DNA from 2 places in the Paenibacillus sp. MDMC362 genome. Region 1 is predicted to be linked to the other one. Evidence: predicted binding sites of a transcription regulator. Region 1 holds the regulator's gene; the other holds the start of a gene.

Region 1 (9,057 bases):
GGCATGTGTAAGCTTGCTGGTACTTGGGATATTGATGGCTCTGCATTTATGGTACTACTTGAACGCAGCGGACATTTGGGAATATATCAATTTCGCTGATGTTCCCGTTTCGTATTATGTCGGGCTTGCCCTGCAGATGGTATGGAAATTCATCTATTTGATGATTGCGATATTTTTTGCAATTACTGTGTCCAGGAGCATCACCAAGAAGGGCAGTACATGGATCGGCATTCTGGTGTTCTTCGTATTGCAATACGTACTTGGCTGGCTTAGCCAAATGCTTTTCGGAGAAGAGGCCGCGTGGGTAGGACCTATGGCTAGCATTTCGTTTGATGAGAAAGAGGCAGACCTTACGGTATCGACCGTGCAGTATACATTAGCATGGGGGGCACTTGCTTTTGAGGTGATATTGGCCGCCTTGATCGTGTATGCAACGGTCTACCTCATCGACCGGAAGGTTGAGGTTTGACCAAAAGAGATACTTGGAATCTGGAAGACAAATCAATAAGATTTAAACTATGACGAACAAAGAGACTGCCTATCGAGGGCAGTTTTTTTGCGTATGGAAGGAGATAACAGCGGGAAAACAGAACTAGAACATTACCCCTAGCCTTTCTGAGCAAGAGTGGAACCCTCCATTAAGATCATGTGGAATAGGGGATAAATACGTAACTATGATTTAAACATTATAACGTTATATTCACGTAGCGCTCGTTCTGTGCTATGCTATAATCACGACACTCAACTTACACAATGTTAACTGACGAATAAGAGGATCCAAGCTGGTCCGGCAAGGCTGAAGGAGTGAAGCTATGAAGATATTGGAACAGCGTTTTATTATTCGCAATGTAAAGTCGGTCCATGATGATGAACCTTTTGACATTGTCATGGAGAACGGGTTCATAACTGAAATAATGGATGCGAACACGGCCCAGGGTGCCAACAGTTTTGATGGTACGGGTCTGTATGTGTCCAGCGGCTGGATCGATATGCATGTCCATGCGGTTGCCAAGCTGGAGCCTTACGGAGATGCCATCGACGAAATCGGCGTGAAGCAAGGGGTTGCCACCATAATCGACGCAGGAAGCTGCGGCGCGGATACGATTGGGGAACTGGCAGCCGAGGTTGCAAGGTCCAAGACGAATGTGTTTGCTTTTCTGAATATTTCGCATATCGGTCTGCAGCGGGTCGACGAGTTGTCCAGTCTGGAATGGATCGATGCCGAGAAGGCGACAAAGGCGGTAAACACGTATCCGGATCTGATCATTGGACTCAAGGCCAGAATAAGCAAAAGCGTCGTCAGGGACAATGGAGTAGAACCTCTTCGACTCGCAAGAAAATTGTCGGAGAAAACGTCACTGCCGCTGATGGTACATATCGGGTCAGGGCCCCCTCCGATTGAGGAAGTATTGAAGCTGCTGCAGAAAGATGACATTATTACTCATTATTTGAACGGGAAAGCCAACAATTTATTTGATTCGGACGGGAAGCCGATCCCTGCCCTGGTGAAAGCGATAGCTCGCGGCGTTCATCTGGATGTGGGCCACGGAACGGCCAGCTTCTCGTTCTTGGTGGCGGAGTATGCCAAGGCCCAAGGGATTAAGCCGGACACGATCAGCACCGATATTTATCGCGGGAATCGCATCCATGGCCCGGTGTACAGCCTGGCTAATGTCATGACGAAGTTCCTGTATTTGGGGTACAGTCTGCAGGAGGTGGTCTCAGCGGTAACGGACCATGCAGCAGCATGGTTGGGCCGTCCGGAGCTTGGCCGAATTCAAGCGGGCGATGCCGCTCACCTCACGCTGTTTGCCCTGCAGCAGGGCACTATGAGTTTAACGGATTCCGAAGGGGAGACCCGAATCGCTGATCGATATATCGAAGCCAGAGGAGTGGTTGTCAATGGATCATTCATTACATGCTAAATACGGGTTGAAACGCGTGGTTAATGCCAGCGGGCGCATGAGTATTCTTGGCGTATCGGCGCCGACGGATACCGTCATGGAAGCGATGCGGATCGGCGGGCAGAGTTACGTGGAAATCGCGGATCTGGTAGATAAGGCGGGCGATTACATGGCGCGAATCTTAGGTTCCGAGGCTGCGGTCGTTGTCAATTCCGCTTCCAGCGGAATCGCGCTTTCCGTGGCTGGAATCGTCACTGAAGGCAATCGCAGACGCAGTGACCGACTGCACCAGGAGCCGATCGCGAAGAACGAGATTATCATGTTTAAGGGACATAATGTGCAGTATGGTGCACCTGTTGAAACGATGGTTTATCTCGGGGGCGGCAAGGTCGTTGAAGTTGGGTATGCCAACGAAGGGCGCAAGGAGCATATCGCAGAAGCAATTAATGAGCGTACAGCCGCCATTTTGTATGTGAAATCCCATCACTGCGTACAGAAAAATATGATTTCGGTGGAAGAAGCGGCAGAAGTGGCCCAGGCACATGGACTTCCGCTGATTATCGATGCTGCTGCCGAAGAGGATATCCAGAAGTATGTGAAATACGGGGACCTGGCCATATACAGCGGATCCAAGGCAATTGAAGGCCCGACCTCCGGCATTGTCGGAGGCAAACGTCAATACGTCGAGTGGGTAAAAGCGCAGCTGCATGGTATTGGGCGCAGCATGAAGGTAGGCAAGGAAACGACGTTTGGACTGCTTCAGGCGCTGGACGAGTATATGGTGAAGGAAGATAAGAGTGAGCAGGAGAAAGCGGCACTGGAGGAAATGAAATCCTTATCGAAATTGCCGGGCATGGAGGTGACCATTGTTCAGGACGAAGCGGGAAGGGCGATCTATAGGGGGCGCGTGAAAGTCGATGAAAATGCGGCCGGGGTTAGTGCCAAGTCCATGAACGATCAGCTACGCGAAGGCGATATTGCTGTGTACACCAGGGATTACGGCGTTCGACAGGGGTATTTTGATATCGATCCTCGCTCTCTTTCCGGGGATGATTTGCAGGTCATTATAACGAGAATACAGCAGATTGCAGGGGGAAACTAAGATGGCAAACATGGAGAAACGTCTTTATAGAAATCGCGCGGCACTGAACGTGCTTGCAGGCAGCATTCAGAACGCGAAGGAAATTTTTGAAGCTTCGGAAGGGCATGTGCTGGTCGGCGTATTGTCCAAAAATTATCCGAATGCACAAGAGGCCGTTATTGCGATGAAGGAGTACGGCGCCGTAATTGAAGATGCGGTATCGATCGGATTGGGTGCCGGCGATAACCGCCAGGCTGCGGTGGTTGCCGAGATAGTGAAGAGCTATCCGGGCACGCATATCAATCAGGTGTTCCCGGCGGTCGGTGCTACACGTGCCAATCTGGATGGCAAAGAAAGCTGGATTAACAGCCTCGTGTCTCCTTCGGGTCAAGTGGGCTACGTGAATATCTCAACCGGACCGGTGAGCGCTGCCGGATCGGACAAAGCCATCGTACCTGTCAAAGCGGCTATCGCGCTTGTGCGCGACATGGGCGGAAATGCACTGAAGTACTTCCCGATGCAGGGCTTGAAGCTGGAGGATGAGTACCGCGCGGTAGCGAAGGCATGTGCGGAGGAAGGATTCGCGCTTGAACCAACTGGCGGGATTGATAAAGAGAATTTTGAAGCCATCGTGCGCATCGCATTCGAGGCGGGAGTGCAGCAAGTCATTCCGCACGTGTACTCCTCGATTATCGACTCGGCAAGCGGAGATACAATCATTAGTGATGTTCAAGAGCTGCATCGCAAGCTAAAAGCGCTGGTTGATCAATATGCCTAAGACGATTGCCGCTTATGGCGAAGTGATGATGCGTCTTCAAGTACCGGGATATGCTTCCTTGGCTCAAGAGAGCCATCTGAATTATTCCTTTTCCGGCACGGGGGTAAACATCGCCTCGGCTGTGGCAAGGTTCGGTCATAACGGTTATCTGGTCAGCACGCTGCCGGATAACCCGCTTGGCGAAGCGGCGGTTTCCTACCTGCGCAAGCTTGGCATCGATACTTCGCTCATTAACCGCGGAGGCAAATATGTGGGCATGTACTTTCTGGAGAATGGCTTTGGTGTCAGACCCGGACGCGTGACCTATACGGACCGGCTGGGCAGCAGCTTTAACACGGCAGAGGATGCGATGTACGATTTCGGTGCGATTGCCCAAAAGATAGACATGGTCCACTTTTGCGGCATAACCCTTTCCATGAATGACACGGTGCGAGGTCAAATGAAGACACTGGCTCGTGAAGTTAAAGCTAACGGGGGAACCGTCGTGTTCGATTGCAATTATCGTCCCTCTTTATGGGGAACAGGCCGCTACGAGTTTGCCAAGCCGCACTATGAGGAAATGCTGTCATTGGCGGATATCGTCTTTATGAATGAGAAGGATGCTATCTATATCCTCGGCATGGAGACGACCCGGGAGGATCGGAACGAACAGCTGCAGGAGTTGATTCCGAAGGTGGCAGCGAAGTATAATATTACGGTTGCGTCGGGTACCCACCGCAAGATCAACGGGGATAACACCCATTCCCTGCAAGGCTATCTCTACACGGATGGAGCGTTTCATTTTTCCAAAACGTTAACGTTTTCCGTTCATGATCGTATCGGCGCGGGTGATGCTTACGCCAGCGGGGTGATCCACGGGATCTCGGAGAGTTTTGAACCGAATCGGACGGTTGACTTTGCCGCAGCTGCGGCAATGCTTGCCCATACCGTTACAGGGGATACGCCGACGGCGAACGAACGCGAAGTGCTTCAGGCAATGAGTCATCATATGTCTGACGTGGAAAGGTAGGAGAAGCATGTCGATCACGCGGAAGAACGGTCCGTTATACTTGCAAATCAAGAAGATCATAAAAGATCGGATTCTGCATGGGGAATATCCACTTGGCTCCCATATTCCTTCCGAGCCACAGCTGGAGCAGGAATTTAACGTTAGCAAAATGACGGTCCGCAATGCGATCCAGGAGCTGTATCAGGAAGGATATGTAGAAAAGCGGAGCGGGGTAGGAACGATCGTGACCCGGAACACTTCCTTCTCCAGGCTTTCCAAAGGCAAGCTGTTTACCGAAATTCTGGTCGAAGAAGGACACCAGATTCGGAAGCGTCACCTGAAGACGGAATGGGTGCTTAATGAGCCGGATAGCGAATTGTTCTTAAAATTCGGGGAGCGGTGCCTGCTGATTGAACGATTGTATTTACTGGACGGCAGTCCTTTTATTTACTACACGCACTACGTGTCATCCCAAGTGGATATGGGTGAAGAGTTCGGTTCCAACGAACTACCGTCTCTCTATGACCGCATCGAGGAAAGTCAAATTACGCTTGAGAATTTCCGCGACCGTTTCCTGGCAACCGTGGCAAATGAAGAAACTGCTTCCTTGCTTGGAGTAAGTGTAGGCTCTCCGTTACTGAAGCGGCTCAGAACCTCTTATGACGGGACAGGCAGCATCATTGAATACAGCATCGGTTATTACAATACGGAGCTGCAGCACTACTTGATCAGTTACGACGCTTAAAGATTGACGCGATACAGAATTATGATATGGAGAAGTGGCCTTGAAACCGGTTTTCACCGGTATGGAGGCTGCTTCTTTTTTGTTGTCCTTTGTATGAATTGTTCTTGAAGAAGAGGCTATAAGCGATCAAAGAACTGGGTACAATAAGAATATAGGCATAGCGCGATAAATTGAGAAGTACCTCTTGGCAAAATGAAAAAATGTGCTATAATGAAATCAAAGTCAAAGAAAGTCAAAGTCAACGAGAGGGTTCGCTGATTTTGATTATGGTTAAATTTTCGTATAAGCAAGGCTCTGTGCGGACGTGTAAGATCACTATCCGTCTTAACGTTTCAAACAGTGGAGGATGAACAGACCAATGCGTAATATCTCTGATATTATCGAACAATACCTGAAGAGCATACTGCAGGAAAGTCCGGAGGGTACCGTTGAAATTCAACGCAACGATCTGGCGGAGCAATTTTCTTGCGTTCCTTCCCAGATTAACTACGTGATCAGTACACGGTTCACGCTGGAGAAGGGCTTTCTTGTCGAGAGCAAGCGCGGCGGGGGCGGGTACATACGCATCCAACGTATCGAACTTCCCCAGCATACTGCACTCCAGCAGCATCTTCATCATACCATTGGCAGCATGATTGACCAGACGGTGGCTGAAGGATTGATTTACCAGCTGGAGGAGTCCCGTTTTTTAACGAAGCGGGAGGCCAGCCTGATGCGGGCCGCCATTTCAAGGGAGTGCCTGAATGTGAAGCTTCCTTATCGGGATGAGCTGCGTGCAAGGATTATGAAGGCGATGCTTATTTCTTTATTAGGTAAGTGAGTCTGTGTAAGGGGGCATCGGAATTATGTTATGCCAAGAATGCGGTAAACGGCCGGCGACACTGCATTTCACCAAAATTGTGAACGGGGAGAAAACGGAGTTTCATTTTTGTGAAACCTGTGCCCGCGAAAAAGGGGAATTGATCCCCGGTACGTCGAATGGTTTTTCTATACACAGTTTGCTGTCAGGTCTTCTGGATCTGGACCCTTCAGGCAAGGGCCAGAGCCCCGGTGCAAAAACGGCCCAGACGCTGCAGTGCGAAGAATGCGGTATGACGTATTCCCAGTTCAGCAAGCTTGGCCGGTTCGGCTGCAGCTCGTGTTATAAATATTTCTCGGATCGATTGGATCCATTGTTTAAGCGAGTCCATGGGGGAACATCCCATGTCGGCAAAGTGCCGAAGCGTACGGGTGGCCGGATTCAGATCAAACGCCAGATTGATGAGCTTAAGAAGGAGCTTCAAATTCGGATCGTTCAGGAGGAGTTTGAATCGGCTGCTCAGATCCGGGACCAAATCCGTGAGCTGGAGCGGAATATGGCTCAGGGATAAGATTGTAAGAATTTGCACTTTAGTAGGAGGAATGCGTGATGTCTAATCTCCGGTTTACCGATTCGGCGCTGAGCGAGTGGATGCGCGGAAACGGTCAGGAATCCGACATTGTCATCAGCACCCGTGTCAGGGTGGCGCGCAATCTGCAGCATCTTCCTTTCCCGCTGCTGGCAACCGATCAGCAGTCAGGAGAAGTGCTAGAGCGCCTGACGAATGTGCTGAAGAATAAGGACGATTTGCAGGATTTCGGGGATTTACATGTAATTAAATTAAGTGAGATTGATGAACTGGATAAGAAGGTTCTTGTTGAGAAGCATCTGATCAGTCCCAATCTGGCGAATGAATCCCGAAACGGTGCAGTCATCCTTACGGAAGATGAATCCGTCAGCATTATGATCAATGAAGAGGATCACCTGCGCATACAGTGTTTATATCCCGGATTTCAGGTTCGTGAGGCATGGGCACGTGCGACGGCGCTGGATGATGTTTTTGAATCCGAGGTCGATTATGCATTTGATGATAAGCGAGGTTATCTTACCAGTTGTCCGACCAATGTCGGAACCGGCCTTCGCGCATCGGTCATGATGCATCTGCCCGCTCTTGTTATGACACAGCAGATTAACCGGATTCTCTCGGCAGTATCGCAGGTAGGCTTGACTGTAAGAGGGATTTACGGCGAAGGCAGCGAAGCATTAGGCAACCTGTTTCAAATCTCGAATCAGATTACGCTCGGTCAAACCGAGTCGGAGATCATTGAGAATCTGCACAGCGTCGCCCTGCAGATCATCGAGCATGAGAAGAATGCCAGAGCCCGGCTCTTGGGTGAATCCAAGCTCCGGATTACGGATCGGGTTATGCGCTCCTATGGCATACTCTCCTATGCGGCGGTGATGGATTCCAAGGAAGCGGCCCAGCGTTTGTCCGATGTTCGGCTTGGCGTGGATCTCGGCCTCCTGGAAGGTCCGGAAATCCCGGTCATGAATGAACTGAATGTGAAGACGCAGCCTGGCTTTCTGCAGAAGACCTATGGAGAGGGCATGACGCCTTCCGAACGCGACATGTACAGGGCTAAGCTCATCAGAGAAACATTGGGTAACCATTAAGAATTTATACTCGTTTTACAGTTGGATGACGGTTTAAGCGTCCTATTGCTGACGATACACCGAAATCCGCGAGGTTCAATATATTAATTGAAACGTGGAGGTGCAATACTATGATGTTTGGCAGATTTACGGAACGTGCACAAAAGGTGCTTGCATTGGCTCAGGAAGAAGCGGTACGACTGGGGCACAACAATATCGGCACAGAACATATCCTGCTGGGCCTTATTCGTGAAGGAGACGGCATTGCAGCCAAAGCGCTGATCGGACTTGGACTTGGTCTTGAGAAGATTCAGGATGAAGTCGAAACATTAATCGGACGCGGACAGGAGCAGCCTACCAATATTGCCTATACGCCAAGAGCGAAAAAGGTAATTGAGCTCTCCATGGACGAAGCTCGTAAGCTTGGTCACACCTACGTTGGTACTGAGCATATTCTGCTGGGGCTTATTCGTGAAGGTGAAGGGGTTGCCGCACGCGTGCTGAACAACCTGGGCATTAGCCTGAACAAAGCCCGCCAGCAAGTGCTGCAGCTGCTCGGCAGCAGCGAAGCGGTATCGAGCCATCATGGCACGCCGCAAAACGTAAGCACGCCTACACTTGACAGTCTCGCTCGCGATCTGACCGCCATTGCCAAAGAAGGCAACCTGGATCCTGTCATTGGACGCAGCAAAGAAATTGAGCGCGTGATCCAGGTACTAAGCCGCCGTACGAAGAACAACCCGGTGTTGATTGGTGAACCAGGGGTAGGTAAGACGGCGATTGCGGAAGGCCTGGCACAACGTATCATTAACAATGAAATTCCGGAGACACTGCGTGACAAACGCGTCATGACGCTGGATATGGGCTCAGTTGTTGCCGGTACGAAATACCGTGGCGAGTTTGAGGATCGCCTGAAAAAAATCATGGATGAGATTCGTCAAGCGGGCAACATCGTTCTGTTCATCGATGAGCTGCATACCTTGATCGGAGCAGGCGGTGCAGAAGGCGCCATTGACGCTTCCAACATTCTTAAGCCATCCTTGGCACGCGGAGAACTTCAGTGCATCGGAGCAACCACACTGGATGAATACCGCAAATATATTGAAAAA
Region 2 (9,057 bases), on a different contig from region 1:
TCAGGCGCAAAGATTCAACGAACTCTCCTTTTGGACGACCCATGTGGCTGGCCAGGATGACTTTCGCTCCTTGCTCTACCAGATATTTAATGGTCGGCAAAGTCTCGCGAATACGAGTGTCGTCTGTAATTTTACCATCTTCGAGCGGTACATTGAAATCGACGCGGACAAACACCCGTTTGCCGCTTACTTCTACATCACGTACACTTTTCTTGTTCATCTCCACGTTCCTCCTAAGAAAACTATTCTCCTCACCGACAGCATGCAGTTGCTCTCGTTTCTCTCTCTATCGCTAACCAGCGCCCGGATCTTGTCTATTCTTCCCAGTGCTCTGGCATGAAAACAAGTAAAAACCATGAACCAAAGAGGAGACCCGTGGAACGGAACTCCTCTTCGATTGTATGGCTAGATCAATTACAGACCTTTGCTTGCGATGTAAGCAGCGAGGTCAACGACACGGTTGGAGTAGCCCCACTCGTTGTCATACCAAGAAACAACCTTCACCATGTTGTCGCCAACTACCATAGTGGAGAGCGAATCGATAGTGGAAGAAGCTGGGTCGCCATTGTAGTCGCTGGATACAAGCGGCTCTTCGGAGAAGTTCAAGATGCCTTTCAGCGGGCCTTCAGCAGCTGCTTTCAGAGCTCCGTTAACATCTTCAAGAGTTACGTTCTGGGACAGCTCAACTACGAGGTCCGTTACAGAAACGTTCTTCGTAGGTACACGCATTGCCATACCGTTCAATTTGCCTTTCAATTGTGGCAGAACGAGGCTAACCGCTTTAGCAGCACCCGTTGTGGATGGAATGATGTTTTCAGCAGCTGCACGAGCACGACGCAGATCTTTGTGCGGAAGATCAAGCACTTGCTGGTCATTCGTGTAGGAGTGAACCGTAGTCATCATACCCTTAACGATACCGAATTTCTCGTCAAGAACTTTAGCGAAAGGAGCCAAGCAGTTTGTTGTACAAGAAGCGTTGGAGATTACAGTATGGTTAGCCGCATCGTATTTGTCTTCGTTAACGCCCATAACGATGGTGATATCTTCGTCAGTTGCTGGAGCGGAGATGATAACTTTCTTAGCGCCGCCTTTCAAGTGAGCGGAAGCTTTATCTTTCGCTGTGAAAATACCAGTGGATTCTACAACGATTTCAACGCCGTACTCAGCCCAAGGCAATGCTTCAGGGTTACGCTCAGCGAATACTTTCACTTCACGGCCGTTTACAACGAGTGCGCCTTCTTTAGCTTCAACTGTTGCATTAAGTCTTCCGTGAGTTGTGTCATATTTCAAAAGGTGTGCCAGCGTGCTTACGTCCGTCAAATCGTTGATTGCCACGATTTCAACTTCGCTGTTGTTCAGCGCAGCACGGAACACGTTACGTCCAATACGTCCAAAACCGTTAATACCTACTTTAACCATGAGTAGTTCCCTCCATATTTGTAAAATTTATATATTCAAGATTGGCCGTTAAGCCAATCAAGACAACAATAAGGAAAAATCAGTGTGTATGCCCGTGGGTTCAAATCCCGGCGTCAATCTCCTTCTCGACTTCCAGTGCAGCGGCTTCATCGGTAACAAGGATATCCTCATGTCCGAATTTCAGCACCGCGTGAATCGCCTTGCCCTTGCCTTGACCCCCAGCAATGCCGATGATCGTCTCTGTCCGCATGATATCCTCAAGCCGCAGCCCGAGTGTAAGCATTTTGTGGACAACTTCACCATCTTCACTGAAGTAGTAGCCGAAGGATTCCGCGATCGCGCCATCTGCCTGCAAGTTCTGAATAGAGTTTTCATCCAGCTTACGTCTTCTTGCCATCTCCATGGCATCTCCGATGCCGTGAATAATGACTCGGCAGCGCCTGATCACATCGACGATCTCCTGGATATGCTGATCCTGCACCAACGACTGATAGGCATCTTCGCTTAGCAGATCCGGTACGTGAAGCAATCGGTACTCAGCCCCAACGCGCTTTGCCATCTTGGAAGCAATGGTGTTCGCTTGAATCTCCATGCTCTCCCCAAGACCGCCCCGCGCCGGTACAAACCAAGTGCTTGTCAGCGGTTCGCCGCCTGGCAAAGAGGACATCTGCTCGGCCACTTCGGCGAGCGTGGAGCCGCCGGTTACGGCAATCGTATCTCCATCCTGGACAAAGCTTAGCAGCGTTCTTGCTCCGGCCCGGCCAAGCTCACGTTTGACTTCCGGAGATGACTCGCTGTCACCGGGAATAATGACCACTTTACGAAGCCCGTAAGCCTGACGAATCTTCTCTTCCAGTTCAACCAGTCCGAATAACTCATTCATGACCGGCTCCAGCTCCTCCAGCAAGCATATCCCTGAGCTGCTGATGCGCATGCCAAGCGTTTCAATCTCGATCAGCCCCTGCGCTTTCAGAAGATCAGTCTCTGCTCTGAGAACACGCTCGGTCATCGAGAGTGATGAAGCCAATGTTCTTCGGCCAACAATTCCAGACAACTTGATCTGATGAAGGATGGTATACCTTCGTTTAAGAGTGTCCATCAGATCCGGCAGAAGCTGCTCTTGTATTTCTAATAGGTTACGCATGCATTCCACTCCTGCAAACTTCGTCTCGGCTCTCCTCTACCTGGTCGTAAAATGTCCCAGCTAAACTTTTTAAGTCCCACCTTTATTCTAACCAATAATTATGCCGGTTGCAAGTGTCCGAAAGTATATTTCTCTGCCCCGGGCATTCTTATACATTATGGCCAAGTACTGGCTCGTCTATATAATAGGAACAAAGTTTTGTCTGCTATTGTATTTTTTAAATAGATGCGGTATAATCAACTTCGTTGCTAATTTTCGATTGACGTTTTTCTTATGCGCCCGTGGTCCAATGGATATGACGTAGGCCTCCGGAGCCTGAGATCGAGGTTCGATTCCTCGCGGGCGCGCCATTATAACTTTTATTCTCTATACTGATTACCCTAGAGCGCCCATGACGGCTCTTTTTTTTACCCAATAGTTTGACTATCTTTGACTTTTTGATTTAAATTGTTTATCATGTGGGTAATACGGTAACAGTATTTATATGAGGTACTTAAGAGGAGGTTTTCCACGTGAGTTTTATACCTATGGTCGTTGAACAAAGCAACCGCGGCGAGCGGGCGTACGACATCTATTCCAGATTGCTGAAAGACCGCATTATCTTCCTCGGCTCCGACGTAAATGACGTGGTCGCCAATTCCATCATTGCCCAAATGCTGTTCTTGTCGGCTGAGGATCCTGAGAAGGATATTCATCTTTACATCAACAGTCCTGGCGGTTCCATTACCGCAGGTATGGCGATATTCGATACGATGCAGTTCATTAAGCCGGACGTTTCGACGATCTGTGTCGGCATGGCTGCTTCCATGGGCGCATTCCTGCTCAACGCAGGCGCTAAAGGCAAACGTTACGGTCTGCCTAACAGCGAGATTATGATTCACCAGCCGCTCGGCGGCGCACAAGGTCAAGCCACGGATATTGAGATCCGTGCTCGCCGCATCCTCAAAATGCGCGACAAGCTGAACCGCATCCTGTCCGATCGCACTGGCCAACCGCTGGAGCGCATTGAGAAGGATACCGATCGTGACTATTTCATGACGGCTGACGAAGCCAAAGAATACGGTCTGATTGATCAAGTATTAGAGAATACACCACCGCAAGGCTTATAAAAAATGAAGTAAAGGGCAGGCGCCGTTATCCGGTGCCTGCCCTTTCTTATCCTCTGGATCATTGAAAACTTCGAGTACTAAATAGTGAGAGCATCCCCTCCGGTCGCTGTTGAAATCGGGAAACTTGAATGAATGGATAGGGAGGTTTCCCGATTTCAAAGGCGAACGCGTTGCTCCTCCAAGGATACCCTCACTTCGGTACGTTTTTTCAATAAAACAAGGACATCCCCCTCCTAAAAGGCCCGCCTCTAACTTGTGGGGAGGGGAATAGAGGAAGGCCCGTGCAGGATTCCTTTGCACGGGCAATCGGATTGCGTAAGGCCTAATGAAACACGCAAGAAAGCCTCTCGATAAACACAAAAATCCCCTGACCGCAGGAAACGGGAGTACACGCTCCACGCTCACGTGATCAGGGGATTTTTCGTAACTCGTTCCAGTACAGTGTTACATCAGGACAACATCATGTTTCTAGACAAGCTAAGCATGAAAATAAATGATTGCAGTTTACACACACCGCTTAACGTATACTCTTACTTCCACTCTTTCAGCTTCAGTTCAAACTCCGGAAATCCATAAGCATACGCGGTGTACTCATAAAGCTGGAAGTACAGCACCGCAGCGTTATCTTTCACGTAGAAGTCCGCATCGGCAGGCACGCCCTCAAATCCGCCGAGGTAGCCCCCCTCTTTCTTCATCTTGCTCAGCACAAGGTTGTTCAGCTTCTGTTTGTTCTTGCCCTGCATGTTGATGAAATCGCCCAGCTTCATTTGTTTGCCATCCTTCAAGGAGAACGTGAAGCTTTTGCGGAAGGTCATGCCATGAGCGCCACCAGTGTAGGAATAATCGTATGCCGTGATGCTCAGGATATCATCCTGGTTGTAATGGACCACGAAGTCCCCACTGAATTCGTAAGGGAAGCTGGATTCCGATGGCGGGAATTCCTCAGCATTCCCTTCGGCACGGGTGATTACGCCGGACGCATTTTCTTTCAGCACTTGATTGATCTCGGCTTGGGCCTCCGCATTTGCGAGTCCACTGATTACAGGATAATTCACAACGGCATCCGCGCCCTGAATCTTTTTCTTCAGCGCAGCCGATTTGATCGTAATGTCGTTCTGTTTCTTCTGTGTCATGCTGAGTGTTTTCAAGGAAGGGTGCCATTGTCCCTGAACACCCATGTATTCGCTTATCGTTTTGAATGGGACATACAGACGGCCATTAATGATCTGTCCTCCAGGCTCGCCGGCATACGAACCGTTCACCAGAATACCGATTTCAGTTGAATCATATACGATGGCACTCAATTTGTTATAACCGTTGCCCAGTGTATACGTACGTTTTTTTGCATCATATTTAAGAGGCATTCCCAGGCCGTCCCGCAAAGCGGTTGCCGGCACATAAGTTACCCCGTGCAGCGCGAGACCTTTCTGTGACAGGGTCTTGCCATTCCATTTCAGTACGACTTCATTCTTCGACGATTTTTGGCTGGCGGAAACGGGTGCCTTAGCGGCGCTTGCATCGATGACCTGTCCGCTCAAACCCAAACCGCCAAGCAGGACGCTAGTTGCAATTAATGATGCACATACACGTAATTTAGGATTCATATCAGAATTCCACCTTTGTTAAATTAAGTTTCCGTTAGTTGTTAATCTATTACCCTTAATCATTATAAGGAAAGCTTTCAATGTATTGGTAACAAAGTCAATGACAATTTTGATTCCAGGCCTCAGGACCCATACGTTTATCTAATCTTTCTGCATGAATGCTTTTACGCTTAGAAATACACCGAACAAGAGAGCGCATGTACCCATAAACAGCAAGACTTCGCTTCCCTGGACTGCATAACTTAATAGAATTAATCCGATACCGACAAGCGCACTGTGAATACTCAATAACAGCAGATGCAGCGTGCTTTTCCTGAAGATGCTCAGAAACAACGCCGCCGCTGCGCCGGCAACGATTCCTGCAATAACGAGTAAGCCCATTACATCGCTCAAGCCGCTTTCTCCTTTTCCTGATTAAACGCGTAGATACCTGGTTTAAGTTATTTGCGTCCTCCTTTATATATAACAACGAAACAGGCCCCGAAGTTGTGGTGTAATTCGTATAAATCGGCTATTCTCCCCATTCCGGGACTAAGGACCTATTTTTTACCAGTAAAAAAAGAGCCTGCCCACAATGGGACAGACTCTTTTTATTACAAATATATGAAAACGCAAGGCTATAATTAACGCCCGCTCTTCAGTTCGGTCCATAAACGATCATAAATCGAGAGCGAGTCACCGACATTATCTAGCCATTCGGTACGGCCCAGTTCTTCATCTGTCAGGTTGATCATCGTATTGGCACGGTATTCCTCGCTATGGAATTCCATCGCTTTGGTGTTCGGATTGCTGTATCCGATAAATTCATAGTTTTTGGCGCTGACCTCGGGCTCCATCATGAAATTGATGAATTTCTCGGCCAGCTCCTTATTCTTGGCACCCTTAGGAATCGCATAGTTATCAGAGAAGATGGTTGCCCCCTCTTCTGGCACGACATAAGCCACATCCGGATTCTCCGCTGCAATAAAGGCCGCGTCTCCGGACCAGACCGTTGCAATCCAGCCTTCTTCTTGGATCATCTTCTGCTTGATGTTATCCGTATCAAACGCTAGCACATTCGGCAGCAGGGTCTTCAGCTCATCCACAGCTGCGGTGATTTCCGCTTCATCTATGCTGCTGTTGGACTTTCCTTGCTTCTTCAGCGCCATGCCGATCATTTCACGGTTATCGTCCAGAAGCAGGACTTTACCTTTGTATTCCGGGTTCCAGAGATCTTCCCAGCTGTTGATCTCATCCTTCACATACTTCTTGTTATATGCAATTCCCGTTACACCGGACGTGTAGACAATCGAATATTTATTGCCCGGGTCATAAGAAGGATCCTTGAAAGTATCCGTTAGATTGGCGAAGTTCGGGATATTATTCATGTCAAGCGGCTCAAGCAGCTCCGATTCAATCATCGTTTTGACCATATAATCGGATGGCTGAATGAGGTCATACCCACTGCCGCCGGCCTTGATTTTAGCCAGCAGGTCTTCATTGTTTGCATAATTGTCGTAGGTTACCTTTACGTCGAACTTCTCTTCGAAGTCCTTCAGCACCTCGGGATCAAAGTTATCCGCCCAACTGTAAATGTGAAGCGTCTCTTTATCCGAGCCGCAACCGGCCAAGAGTCCTACAGACAATACCGCAACCATGCCTGCCGTCAGCAGGCGGGTCCATCTTGATTTTTTCAATTCAATATCTCCTCTCTTTCCACTTCCATGTTTTATTTCGAAAAAAGCAGTACCTATGCTTAGATCGGTAATGTTTTATGTTTCTTTTCCCCGTTGCCGCGGTTAAGAATATATTGCGCTAGCAGAATCAGCGTGATGCTGACCAGAATGAGCAGCGTACACAGCGCGTTAATCTCTGGCGAGATGCCGCGCTTCACTTGAGCGTAAATATAGATCGGCAGCGTCGTTGAGCTGGGGCCGGCAACAAAAAAGCTGACCATAAAGTCATCCAATGACAGCGTAAAAGCAATCAAGGCGCCGGAGATAATGCCCGGTGCAATCTGCGGCAATGTAACATGCCGGAACGTCTGCCAAGGCGTAGCGCCCAAATCCTGGGCCGCCTCATCCAGCTGTTTGCCCATGCCCGACAGTCTGGCCGTCACTACGACGTACACATACGACAGGCTGAACGTAATATGGGCGATGATCACCGTCGTCTTGCCAAGCGGCATATTCAGCTGACTGAACAATACCAGCAGCGATAGCCCCATAATAATATCCGGGATAATAACCGGAAGATACAGCAGCCCGTTCATGCCGCTGCGACCTCGGCGTCCCAGATTCCGAAGCGAGAGCGCCGCCGCAGTTCCGAGCAGGGTAGAAACGATCGTCGATATGACCGCCACCGTTAAACTGTTCATCAACGCTTCCATCACGTGCCGGTTCTCGAATAGCGACACATACCAATCCAATGTGAATCCTTCCCAATTGCCGCTGAGCCGCGTGTCGTTAAAGGAATAGATGATGATCATGATGATCGGTACATAGATGAAAGCCATCATAAGGAAAGAGTGAATCCCAAGCAGCCGGTGATTCTTCTTCTTCACTTATCTCCCCTCCCCTACGCGTTGATGGCGGGCTTGCATCGCCCGGTTAAAGAGCAGGATCAGCACCAGGGACGTAATCACAAAGATCACCGACAACGCCGCTCCAAAGGGCCAGTTGCGCGCGCCCAGGAACTGCTGTTGAATGATATTACTGATCATGGAGGACTTCGCGCCTCCCAAAATATCCGTAACTACAAACATCCCGGAAGTCGAGACATAGACCAGAACCGCTCCTGTCATGATGCCGGATTTGCTCTGCGGCAAGGTGATGTGCCGGAATGCTTTCCACCTGGAAGCGCCCAGATCGCTGGCCGCATCCAGCAGACGCTTGTCCATCTGCTCCAGAGCCACGTAAATCGGCAGCACCATGAACGGAATGAAGTTATACACCATCCCGAGCAGTACGGCGCCGTACGTATACAGCATCTGAATCGGCTCGTCGATCCATCCCATCCACAGCAGGAGGCTGTTCACCACGCCTTGGGTCCGAAGCAGCAGGACCCAAGCATAGGTGCGGATCAAAAAGTTGATCCAGAACGGGACCGTGATCAGAATTAATCCCCAGGTTTGGATACGCGGGGAAGCGTTGGCTATATAATAGGCCAAAGGATAGCTGACTAACAAGCAGATCACCGTAGTCAGCAGCGACAGTACCAAGGTATCCCAGTAGATCCCCAAATATAATGGATCAAAGAAGGTCTTGTATCCTTCCAGACTGAAGGAAAACACGACGTTCCCCAGCGAATCCCGTGAGAGAAAGGAGATGCCGACCACGATTAGCATCGGAACGATCAGGAACAGGGATAACCACAGCAGGACCGGAGTCAACAGGAACCTTGATTTCCTCATGATCCGATGATCACCTCATCCTTGGCGTTCCAGTTCACTCCAACCCGTTCGCCAACCTCCCATGGCTGATCATCCGAGATATCGAGGGCAATCATGACCTTCATCGGTTCATCATCCAATTGGACCAGCAGTTTATGAACGCTGCCGAGGTACTGCACATCCTCAATCACGCCGCTCTTCTTGGCACCCGATTCCCGCTGGGGAATGAGTTTCTCCGGCCGCACGGCAAAGAGACCCTCTGGCGAAGAAAACACGTTATTCTCCCCTACAAACGTAGCGGCAAACAGCGTTTGCGGCCTTGCATAGATCTCGCGCGGCGTACCGATTTGCTCTACCCGTCCATGGTTCATGATGACAATCCTGTCGGAGAGCATCATGGCTTCTTCTTGG

What was found. Region 1 encodes CtsR, which represses protease genes until heat stress. Its sites were predicted from a motif close to ATGGTCAATAAAGGTCAAACA; they were not measured.
Region 2: a site for CtsR is predicted at 2,980-3,000, ahead of clpP (ATP-dependent Clp endopeptidase proteolytic subunit ClpP). Genes of this name have one in related genera too.

What each region holds. Positions count from the first base shown of each region.
Region 1 covers NZ_QLYT01000064.1:61,273-70,329, reverse strand. Annotated here, with positions in the region: gene DP091_RS26945 (hypothetical protein) at 1-469, shown strand, start outside; gene DP091_RS26940 (amidohydrolase/deacetylase family metallohydrolase) at 822-1,925, shown strand; gene DP091_RS26935 (DgaE family pyridoxal phosphate-dependent ammonia lyase) at 1,903-3,006, shown strand; gene dagF (2-dehydro-3-deoxy-phosphogluconate aldolase) at 3,008-3,763, shown strand; gene DP091_RS26925 (sugar kinase) at 3,756-4,772, shown strand; gene DP091_RS26920 (GntR family transcriptional regulator) at 4,780-5,496, shown strand; gene DP091_RS26915 (CtsR family transcriptional regulator) at 5,855-6,316, shown strand; gene mcsA (protein-arginine kinase activator protein McsA) at 6,342-6,866, shown strand; gene mcsB (protein-arginine kinase McsB) at 6,905-7,969, shown strand; gene clpC (ATP-dependent protease ATP-binding subunit ClpC) at 8,080-9,057, shown strand, end outside.
Region 2 covers NZ_QLYT01000050.1:58,418-67,474, reverse strand. Annotated here, with positions in the region: gene DP091_RS23525 (phosphoglycerate kinase) at 1-220, opposite strand, end outside; gene gap (type I glyceraldehyde-3-phosphate dehydrogenase) at 415-1,419, opposite strand; gene DP091_RS23515 (sugar-binding transcriptional regulator) at 1,520-2,563, opposite strand; tRNA gene DP091_RS23510 (tRNA-Arg) at 2,839-2,913, shown strand; gene clpP (ATP-dependent Clp endopeptidase proteolytic subunit ClpP) at 3,076-3,672, shown strand; gene DP091_RS23500 (PdaC/SigV domain-containing protein) at 4,203-5,276, opposite strand; gene DP091_RS23495 (hypothetical protein) at 5,418-5,669, opposite strand; gene DP091_RS23490 (ABC transporter substrate-binding protein) at 5,900-6,952, opposite strand; gene DP091_RS23485 (ABC transporter permease) at 7,012-7,773, opposite strand; gene DP091_RS23480 (ABC transporter permease) at 7,819-8,667, opposite strand; gene DP091_RS23475 (ABC transporter ATP-binding protein) at 8,664-9,057, opposite strand, start outside.